Regions from separate parts of the Sporosarcina sp. FSL K6-3508 genome, predicted to be linked through region 1. Evidence: predicted binding sites of a transcription regulator. Region 1 holds the regulator's gene; the other holds the start of a gene.

Region 1 (5,293 bases):
CAGTCGTATCTACTCGTCAGCCATTTAGGGATGACGGGTGCTTGGTTTGTCGTCGACTCTTTAAATGGAATTGCAGAAGAGAAGTTTCGTAAACATGCTCATATCTTTTTGGAGATGGAAGATGGCGGCTTACTTATTTATTCGGATATCCGCAGATTCGGAGAGATGCGTCTTTTACAATCAGAAGAAGATTTTCCGCCTCTCCTAGATATGGCACCAGAGCCATTTTCAGAGGAAGCGCTAGATCATTTTCTCGAAATGGCGGAATCCACAAAATATAAAAGTAAAGCGATCAAAGAAGTGATCATGGATGGCAAAGTGATCTCAGGCTGTGGCAATATTTATGCAACAGAAGCATTGTTTCATATGAATATTCATCCAGCGCGAGCCGCGGAAAGAATTAGCAGAAAACGCAAAATTCTGCTGTTCAATGAAATTGTCCGCGTGCTGCAAGAGAGCATAGATGCAGGGGGCAGCACGATTTCGGATTATCGTTCTGTCAACGGCAATGCGGGAACAATGCAAAATCGTTTGCATATGTACGGAAAGAAAGTGTGCAGTACGTGCGAAACGCCTACGAAAAGCAAGCAGATTGCCGGAAGGACTTCCGTCTATTGTCCTGCTTGTCAAAAATGAGGAGTGATAGAAGTGATCATTGGACTGACAGGTAGTATCGCCAGCGGTAAAAGCACAGTGGCCAACATGCTGCGTGAAAAAGGTTACCCTATTGTCGACGCAGACGTCATCGCCCGCCAAGTAGTTGAACCAGGAAGTCCTCTTTTGAATGAAATTCAACATGCATTTGGCAGTGATGTTATTCAAAAAGACGGATCACTCAATCGCGAAGAACTAGGTGCACTAATTTTTCATGATGAAAATAAACGCGTCCAGTTAAACGAACTCATGCACCCGGCAATTAGAGGGGAAATGGTAAGCCAGAAGGAACAATATCTGCAGCAAGGCTATCAAACTGTCATTATGGACATCCCATTGCTTTTTGAAAGCAAATTGCATTCCTATGTAGAAAAGATTCTAGTCGTCTCTGTCACTAAAGAACTGCAAAAACAGCGTCTAATCGCACGTAATGAATTGTCAGAACAAGAGGCAGATGCACGAATTGCCTCCCAGCTCGACATGGATATCAAAGAATCAGGTGCCGACGCAGTCATCCATAATAATGCCACGATAGAAGAAACTGAAAAACAGTTAGAAAAAATACTAGCTGACTGGCAAGCGACGCCATTATAAGGAGTACCCGACGGTACCGCATAATATCCGTAGTTCGTTCGTGTTTGTAAGTAGTATTTCTTTCGTATATTTAGAAAATTTATTTTTTAAAATAAACATCTAATAGTGTTGGCTAAATCGTAATATGTGTTATACTAATTAACGATAAAAGATAATAAGTATAACATACATGCAGGAGGATCCCTTTCATGACTACTACAATTGCGATTAACGGACTCGGCCGTATTGGACGGATGGTATTCCGTCAAATCATCAAGGAAGAAGATGTTAATTTAGTTGCCGTAAACGCGACATATCCAGCAGAAACGATTGCTCACCTATTAAAATATGATTCCACTCACGGTGTGTTTGACGGTGACATTCAAACTGAAGAAAATGCCATCATTGTAGACGGCAAACGTGTACAACTCATTTCTGAACGCGACCCATCAAAGCTGCCGTGGAAAGAACTCGGTGTTGACATCGTGATCGAATCAACAGGTGTATTTAATTCGCGTGAAAAAGCAGCACTTCACTTAGGGTCTGGAGCAAAGAAAGTAATCTTGACGGCTCCTGGTAAAAATGAAGATGTCACAGTAGTACTTGGTGTTAACGATGACAAACTGGACGTTGAAAAACATAGCGTTATTTCGAATGCCAGCTGTACGACCAACTGTTTGGCGCCAGTAGCAAAAGTATTGAACGATGAATTTGGTATTGTGAATGGCTTAATGACAACGGTACATGCTTACACGAATGACCAGAAAAACTTGGATAATCCACATAAAGATTTACGTCGTGCTCGTTCTTGCGGCGAGTCAATTATCCCAACTTCAACTGGAGCAGCGAAAGCATTATCTTTAGTCCTCCCTGAACTTGAAGGGAAAATTCATGGCTTGGCATTACGTATTCCAACACCAAACGTATCACTTGTAGACTTAGTTGTAGACGTAGAAAAAGATGTGACTGTTGAAGAAGTGAATAATGCATTTCTAAAAGCAGCAAATGGGCCATTGAAAGGTATCATGCGTTTCACGACGGAACCGCTTGTTTCTATCGACTTCAACACGACAACAGAATCTGCAACGATTGACGGTCTTTCCACGATGGTAATGGGGGGGCGTAAGATAAAAGTACTTGCTTGGTATGACAATGAGTGGGGCTATTCAGCACGCGTAGTCCAATTAACTAAAAAAGTAGCAGCTGCTTTGAACAATAAAGTAATTTTATAATGGCAGAGCGAACACTTCACCATAATCGGTGAAGTGTTTTTCATTACCCTTCTGTTGTTGTACCGGCAGTTTCTGTTATAATGAAAGGTACCAATTAAAAATGCGGAGGAACCGACTATGTTATGTCCAGCTTGCCATTACAATGGAACACGCGTTATCGATTCGCGTCCGGCAGAAGAAAATCGCTCAATTCGTAGAAGACGTGAATGCGAAAAATGTAGTTATCGTTTCACGACTTTTGAAAAAGTAGAACATACCCCGCTCATTGTCGTCAAAAAAGACGCAACGCGCGAGGAGTTCAGCAGTGAAAAATTGCTTAGAGGTTTAATTCGTGCCTGTGAAAAGCGAGCCGTCCCTATAGAAAAATTGAAAGGTATTGTTATCTCGATTGAAAAAGAGCTGCGAAGTGCAGGGATCGTAGAAATAGACTCCGATCAAGTAGGTGAAATGGTGATGGAACGGTTGATTGACGTAGACGAAGTTGCATACGTCCGCTTCGCTTCTGTTTATCGGCAATACAAAGATATCACCGTGTTCATAGATGAATTACAGCATTTACAAAGCAGGAAAGACCAACAAGAGTAAATCGTTTAACCAGAGGAGGAGGAGATTGTCATAATGCTTTATACAGAACTACAGCCTGTCGATTCCTTCCAAGTAAAACTAGCGCATCCTTTTTCCGTTTATGACCGGCAGATGATCACTTTGTTTTATCAGCCACTCATCGGTTCAGAGGCTGTCAGTTTGTTTTTGACACTTTGGACGGATGCTGAAAATATGGAGGCCCAAGAGCATACTCATTACTATTTAATGAATATCTTATCATTCCCACTTCAAAGAATTTTTGAAGCGAGAATTTCATTAGAGGCGATTGGATTGCTTCGGACTTATAAAAAAACAGATGAGATGGAGAACCGCTCTTTTCTATACGAGTTACTGCCGCCGCTAGACGCGCCTTCTTTCTTTCACGATCCGTTATTATCCACTTTTTTATTCAGTAAAATAGGTGAACAGCCATATCGCCAACTACGCAGCCGGTTTCTTCAAGAATCAATCAATGAAGAAATGTATCAAGACATTTCCCGTACTTTTTTAGACGTATTTCAGCCTGCAAGAGGGGATCAGGCTATGGAGTTAACATATGGCTTGGAGTTTCAAGGGAAAACAGTTGCCCCTGGAATCCCTTTTTATATGTCAGATTTCAACTTCGAGTTATTTTATAGCGGACTGTCTGAACAAATGATTCCGAAGTCTTCACTTCGCAGTATTTCCCAGGAAATGATAGCAAAACTTTCTTTTTTATATACATTGACGCCTTTGGATATGCAAAAAGTTGTGATGATTGCAATGGACGAAAACCATCAAGTTACAGAGGAGCGGGCGCGAAAAGCCGCCGCTGAATTTTATAAGATGAACCGCTCGAAAGTGCCGCCTCGTTTAAAGAAAGCATTCGCTTTACCGGTAAATGATGAGCCAATGCCAGAAGACTTGAGTCGGGAAGAAGAGTTGGTTTATTATTTAGAAAATATTTCTACAATTGATATGCTAAGGCAGATTACTGACAAAGAACCATTATCAGTCGATATTAATTTAGCAGAAGAACTTATTCTGACTCACGAGTTTCCAATTGGTGTTGTAAATGCGTTGTTCCAATACATCATGTTGCGTAACGATATGAAAATTACGAAAGGCTTTGCAGAACGCATTGCCTCTCATTGGGCAAGTAAAAAAGTAGAGGATGTCAAGACAGCGCTTGAGCTTGCACGAAAAGAACATGATAAATATATGAAGTGGCTAAAAGAAGGAAAACAGCCGAATACAGGTACACGAAAACCAATTCGAGAAGAGAAAGTGCCTGAATGGTTTGCCAAACGTACCAATAAATCGAAAAAAGCAGAAACGCCTTCTGATTTTAACGTAGAGGAAGAACGACGGAAATTAATGAAGGAACTGGGGATTCAAGAAACAGAGGTGAAATAATTGGAACGAATCGGAGATGCTATGAAGCGGGTGGTCAATGCTCCTTCATTGGCTGCAAAATACGAGGAACTTCGGCAAGAAGTGCTAGAAGACATTGCTGTCCAGCAATTCATCAGTGAACATTCAGACGAAATCAATACAGAAGTAGTGAATCGCAGTTTAGGGAAACTGTATGAGTTCTCAACCGCCTCGCATGCTTGTGAACGCTGTCCAAACCTAGAAGGCTGCGTCAATGTCATGAAAGGATTCGAACCCAAACTGGTAATCGCACAGCGTCTCATCGACCTGGACTACGTCGTCTGTCCGACCAAGCAACTTGACGATGAACGTCGAAATGTATCGAAAATGGTCAATAGCATGTATATGCCAAAAGATGTGATGGAAGCTCGACTGTCAAATGTCGATTTTAAAACTGAAGACAGCCGTGTCCAAATCATGCGGGCTGCGAAGAATTTTTTGAACACCATTGACTCCACAGGTGAGATTCCTGAACGCGGTTTGTATTTGTATGGAGATTATGGAGTTGGGAAGTCCTTCATATTAGGCGCTTTGGCGAATGAACTGGCAACACGTAAAATTCAAACAGTTGTTGTATACGTCCCAGAGTTTTTACGTGAAATGAAGCAATCTATCCAAAACCAGACATTGGATGAAAAAGTGGAATTCGTCAAAAAAGCTCCGATATTAATGTTGGATGATATCGGTGCTGAAACGATGTCAAGCTGGACCAGAGATGAAGTGCTCGGTACCATCTTGCAATATCGAATGGCCGAAAAATTGCCTGTCTTCTTCACATCCAATTTCGATTACGATGTGCTCGAACATCATTTGACCACATCTCAGCGCGGTGAAAA
Region 2 (5,293 bases), 470 kb from region 1:
CTAAAATAACAGCTGATACATTGGTTGAGATTGCCAACTCAATTGAATAAGTCGTATCTCTTCTTACATCAACACTTCTGAACGTTAGGTATATACAAACATTGTAAAGACCGCTAATCCATTATGAATTAGCGGTCTTTGTGTTTTATTGTACTCAAATTAACCAGATGTATCTTCCTTACAGCCCGCACTTCAATTGCGCTTGGCAATTCGTACATGTATTGCATCCGCCAATTTCCTCAACTGTACCTTGTCGGCAGACCGGGCATGTATCGCCTACTTCAGAGCCGATTGTGACGTTAGTTGAACGCAATGCTTGAATCGTATTGACGAGTACGACTTTCGGCTGTTCCGTGACTTCTACTAACTCTTCTGTATCCGGAATATTTTCTTCCGCTTTTAGAGTCAAGACTTGCGAATCACGGCTGCCGTCGACATATACTGTGCCGCCTTTTGCTCCACCTTTATACAATCTTTCATAGACGCTCTCGACTTGCTCAACAGTATAGCCACGCGGCGCGTTGACCGTTTTCGATATCGAGCTGTCGATCCAGCGTTGGATGATGCATTGTACGTCCGCATGCGCTTCAGGTGCAAGCTCCATTGATGAAATAAACCAATTTGGTAAATTTTCCGGATCAGCATCTTGATTGTTTTGCAAATACTCTTCTACGATTTCCGCTTTCACTTCGATGAATTTACCGAGACGTCCGCTTCGGTAATACGTAAAGGAGAAATATGGTTCAAGGCCGGTAGAAACTCCAACCATTGTTCCAGTGGACCCAGTCGGCGCAACTGTCAGTAAATGGGAGTTTCGAATACCATGCTCTAGAATCGCTTCTCGAATATCTTCAGGCATACGTTTCATATAACCTGTCTCAATAAATGCCTGACGCAATGCTTTTGTTTCTTCATCTGTCTTGCCAATCAAGAATGGAAAGCTTCCTTTTTCTTTCGCAAGTTCAATTGATTCGCGGTAAGCAGTAGTCGCAATCGCTTCAAATACTTCATCCACCAATTGATTGCCTTCAGGCGATCCGTATTCTTTTTCGCAATAGATGTGAAGATCTGCGAGTCCCATGACGCCCAGTCCTACTCGGCGTTCGCCAAGGGCTTGTACTTTATTTTCTTCTAAGAAATACGGGGTTGCATCGATGACGTTATCTTGCATGCGCACACCGATTCGAACGGTTTCTTTTAATTTCTCGAAGTTCACTGTCTTCGTTTCTTTATCTGCCATCTCAGCAAGGTTGACAGCTGCCAAATTACAGACAGAATATGGTGCAAGTGGTTGTTCACCACACGGGTTCGTCGCTACAACTTGCTGTCCATACGCTTTCGCATTCGTTTCGTCATTCGCATTATCAATAAAGAAAATTCCCGGTTCCGCAGAATATGTTGCGCAAATATTGATAAGATCCCATAATGCGCGGGCTTTGATCGTACGGTACACGCGGACTTCGTGACCAAGTCTTTCCCATTCGCGCACATCACCGACTTCGTGCCATTGTTCGTTGTAATGCGCCATTTCTTCAGGTGAATAATTTTCAACTGCCGGGAAACGAAGATCGTAATCGCCGTCTTCCTCCACTGCTTTCATGAAATCATCCGTTAATGTAACGGAAATATTCGCACCTGTTAAAAATTCCGGATTATGAACTGTAAATGTTCCGCCATCCTGCAATTTCAGCTCTGCATCGCGAATGATTGCATCGTTGAAGCCGCCTTGGCCAGGAATTTGCTTATAATTCGTGATACCTTGATACATCGCTTCTTCTTGCGGTGTCAATGGTTTGAAATTCAATTTTTCATTCGCGAGTTTCTGAATTAACTCGTCTTCCGTGTTTTCGATCAAATAACGCAAAATTCGCGGATTCTGCATCTTGGAGATGATAAATTCACAAATGTCAGGGTGCCAGTTAGCTAACATAATCATTTGTGCTCCTCGTCTTGATCCACCCTGCTCAACAAGATGTGTCAATTTCGCAATATCGTCCAGCCACGAAACAGAACCAGAAGATCTTCCGTTCACTCCGCGTGCCAGTGTGTTGCGCGGTCGCAATGTCGAACCATTCGTTCCTACACCGCCGCCACGACTCATGATTTCCATCACTTGCTTGCGGTGATCTGAAATTCCTTCACGAGAATCCGGAACGAAAGGCATGACGTAACAATTGAAGAATGTAACATCCGTTTCCGAACCTGCTCCGTACAGAACTCGTCCAGCTGGAACATAATTTAATGATTTCAACTGCTCGTAGAACATCTCATACGATTGCGTTCTTCTGTCCGCTGTTTTCTCTACAGTAGCTAAGCCTGTCGCATTCCGTTTTGCGATTTGTTCGTAATACACTTCAAGAGGTTTCTCTAGCACATCTAACGGCCGCGAGATGATTCCTTTGTGTTGTTCCTCAGGATCGTCAATGGAAGAGCGGTATTCTTCTTCGATCCAAATTTCCGCCTTCCCTTCTGCCTTGTCCAACTTTGTAATATATCCCAATCCGCGTGCAGGGAATTTCGGATCTTCCCTAACTGTCAAGACAACAAAGTCTCCTACCTTCAACGTCTTTTTTTCAGTGTCTTTAAATGAATAGCGATCGATCATCACGAGACGCGACACCCCGCTATGCGTCAGTTTCATATCCTCAGTGATCGGGTGCACTTGATGAAATTGTGAAATGTCCTCATTTAACTGCTTTTTGTCCAGAAATGGCTCGCCTTGTTTCGAAACCGTAACCATATAACATCCTCCTTCGACTTCATAGAACACAACATGTTGTGTTCTTTCTATTCCCTAATCTACTATATCTTGAAACTTTGTCAATCCACAAATTTTTTATTCGAGTTTAAAAAGATTGATACAACAACCTTCCTTTAAAAAAATAAAGCAAAAGAACTAACTTTACTTTTTGTAATTCCAGTCATCATTGGCATATTTTTCATTCTCAATTTGACGCACCAATGCCATTTGTTCTTCCGTTAGTTCGAGTGGCTCCAATGAAATATCCAGTGCCTTTTCAAAGCCTTGTGAAAAGGCCACTTTGCATTCATCGACTGTGATGTCTCGATCTGTCAGCCGATCAATTGCAATTGCCCGGTCTGGCAATGTTCTGCGCACACGTTCCTTCAACTCCGGAGATGAATATTTAAAAATAGACGTCAGCTTGTCTACATCTAGACTCATCAGTATGGCACCGTGTTGGAGAATCACTCCTTTTTGACGTGTCTGCGCACTGCCCGCGACTTTTTTTCCTTCCACCACTAATTCATACCAACTTGGCGCATCGAAGCAAACCCCACTCTTAGGGTTCCTTAATTGGTCCGTCACGTCTTTATCCGGAATGGAGAACTCCGCCTGCAAACCTAAGTTGCGGAAGCCTTGGAGCAGACCGCCTGAGATCACACGATATGCTTCTGTGACGGATTCCGGCATTCCTTTATAGTGCTCACTGACAATCACACTGTAAGTCAATTCATGCTCATGCAGAACGCCTCTGCCACCCGTCGGTCTGCGGACAAAGCCCAACTCCAGTTCTTTTACCTTTTCCATATCGATATCTTTTTCTATACGCTGAAAATAACCGATGGATAATGTTGCGGGAGACCATTCATAAAAACGCAGAACCGGTCCGATTTCCCCGCGGCTATGTAAGTCAAGAAGCGCTTCATCCAGCGCCATATTGAAAGAAGGTGTACACTTACCCGAATCCACATAATGCCAAACTGCTTTTGTCATATTCATTCTCCTTCGTCTATCGTACTGCATTTATGCTATATGAAATCGTGAACGAAAAAAACAATAACGCATTACATTTTATCATTCCGATTGAACTGATGCTAGAAAATCTTTATACTAGAGATATTGATAAAAGGGGGAAGTTTTTTGACGTATTATATTTTAGGAGCCGTTGTGCTCGCGATCATTCTTTATTTCGTTATTACATATGTTCGGGTGGGAAAAGCTCTTACCACTTTAACACAGGAAGAATTCATTCAAGGATACCGAAAAGCACAATTGATTGACATCCGTGAACCAAAAGATTTCGACGCTGGACATATTTTAGGTGCACGAAATATTCCATTCACTCAGTTCACCCAGCGCTATAGAGAAATACGTCCTGATAAGCCGATTTATCTTTACGACCAAAACACTAGCCGTACAGGCCGCGCAGCTTTATTCCTTAAGAAAAAAGGTTGTACGGAAATCTATCAACTACGTGGCGGGTTCAAGCAGTGGACAGGCAAGATCAAAACAAAATAATAATACTAGATCCTCCTTAACCGGGAGGATTTACTATTTCTAAAGGAGAATTACACAATCGATGAAACAGGAATTTTTAATCTCTCTCAGCTCGGACCACTATGAAAAATTGCCTCATTACCAAAATTACAGCGTCATCATCCAGGCCATTATAAATAAACTTAACAAGCACTCCGCTGCGGGTTGGCGGATTGTTCAAGTAGATGAATTCGCTTCGTATACAGAGACGATGCTCCCTGAACTGATTCATCGTAAAAAATTGCCCTATCAATCACTTTGCCACATTTATGAGACACTGCCCACAGAAAAGATTCAGCAAGATGGATCTACAAGTGGTTTTGCCTTGCAAAGCGCTGAAACAATTGACAATCAGTTGATCTTTTTTCCTGACCATCAAATAGCAATAGCTAATATTAGCTACTATGTCGCCACTGGTTCTACATGGTCGGAACATACGGTCTTTGCTCCGTCGGCAGAGCATGTGAAGAACTTTATTGAAGAATTGAATAATCTGCAACGCGAGTCGATGAAGACGAATATCACGTATTTAGTCGACACGGAAGAAGGAATCGAAAAGAAAACTTACGGCTTAGGAGAACAAATTGAACGAAGCGACGTATTATTGGATGAGCATTTAAAAAACGAGCTTTACCGCTCAATCGATGAATTTTTCCATGACGACGGTGCATTTTTCAAAGAATACGGATTGCCGTATAAACGGGGGATTTTGCTCTATGGCTCTCCGGGTAACGGCAAAACGACACTTGTTCGCTCGATTACCGGAACGACCGACGCACCTGTTGTTTATTGGCAAATCACGGAATTCACAGGCAGTCATTCCGTACAGGAAGTGTTTTCTACAGTGGAACGGCTGGCGCCTGCAATTCTCGTTATTGAGGATATTGACTCCATGCCTGAACATATGCGAAGTACTTTTTTGAATATATTAGACGGTGTGCACGTCAGAGACGGCTTATTCATCATTGGCACGACGAACTACCCCGAACGGATTGACCCTGCTTTAATCAATCG

The links. Region 1 encodes NrdR, which represses ribonucleotide reductase genes. Its sites were predicted from a motif close to AACACNATATATNGTGTT; they were not measured.
Region 2: MKX97_RS07965 (vitamin B12-dependent ribonucleotide reductase) is a predicted target of NrdR. The motif match lies at 2,766-2,783, and genes of this name have one in related genera.

The regions. Positions count from the first base shown of each region.
Region 1 covers NZ_CP152016.1:2,113,728-2,119,020, reverse strand. The annotation lists gene mutM (bifunctional DNA-formamidopyrimidine glycosylase/DNA-(apurinic or apyrimidinic site) lyase) at 1-636, shown strand, start outside; gene coaE (dephospho-CoA kinase) at 649-1,248, shown strand; gene MKX97_RS10400 (glyceraldehyde-3-phosphate dehydrogenase) at 1,437-2,459, shown strand; gene nrdR (transcriptional regulator NrdR) at 2,577-3,044, shown strand; gene MKX97_RS10390 (helicase DnaB) at 3,078-4,439, shown strand; gene dnaI (primosomal protein DnaI) at 4,440-5,293, shown strand, end outside.
Region 2 covers NZ_CP152016.1:1,644,014-1,649,306, reverse strand. The annotation lists gene MKX97_RS07970 (carbon monoxide dehydrogenase) at 1-50, shown strand, start outside; gene MKX97_RS07965 (vitamin B12-dependent ribonucleotide reductase) at 179-2,740, opposite strand; gene MKX97_RS07960 (biotin/lipoate A/B protein ligase family protein) at 2,903-3,736, opposite strand; gene MKX97_RS07955 (rhodanese-like domain-containing protein) at 3,884-4,261, shown strand; gene MKX97_RS07950 (ATP-binding protein) at 4,323-5,293, shown strand, end outside.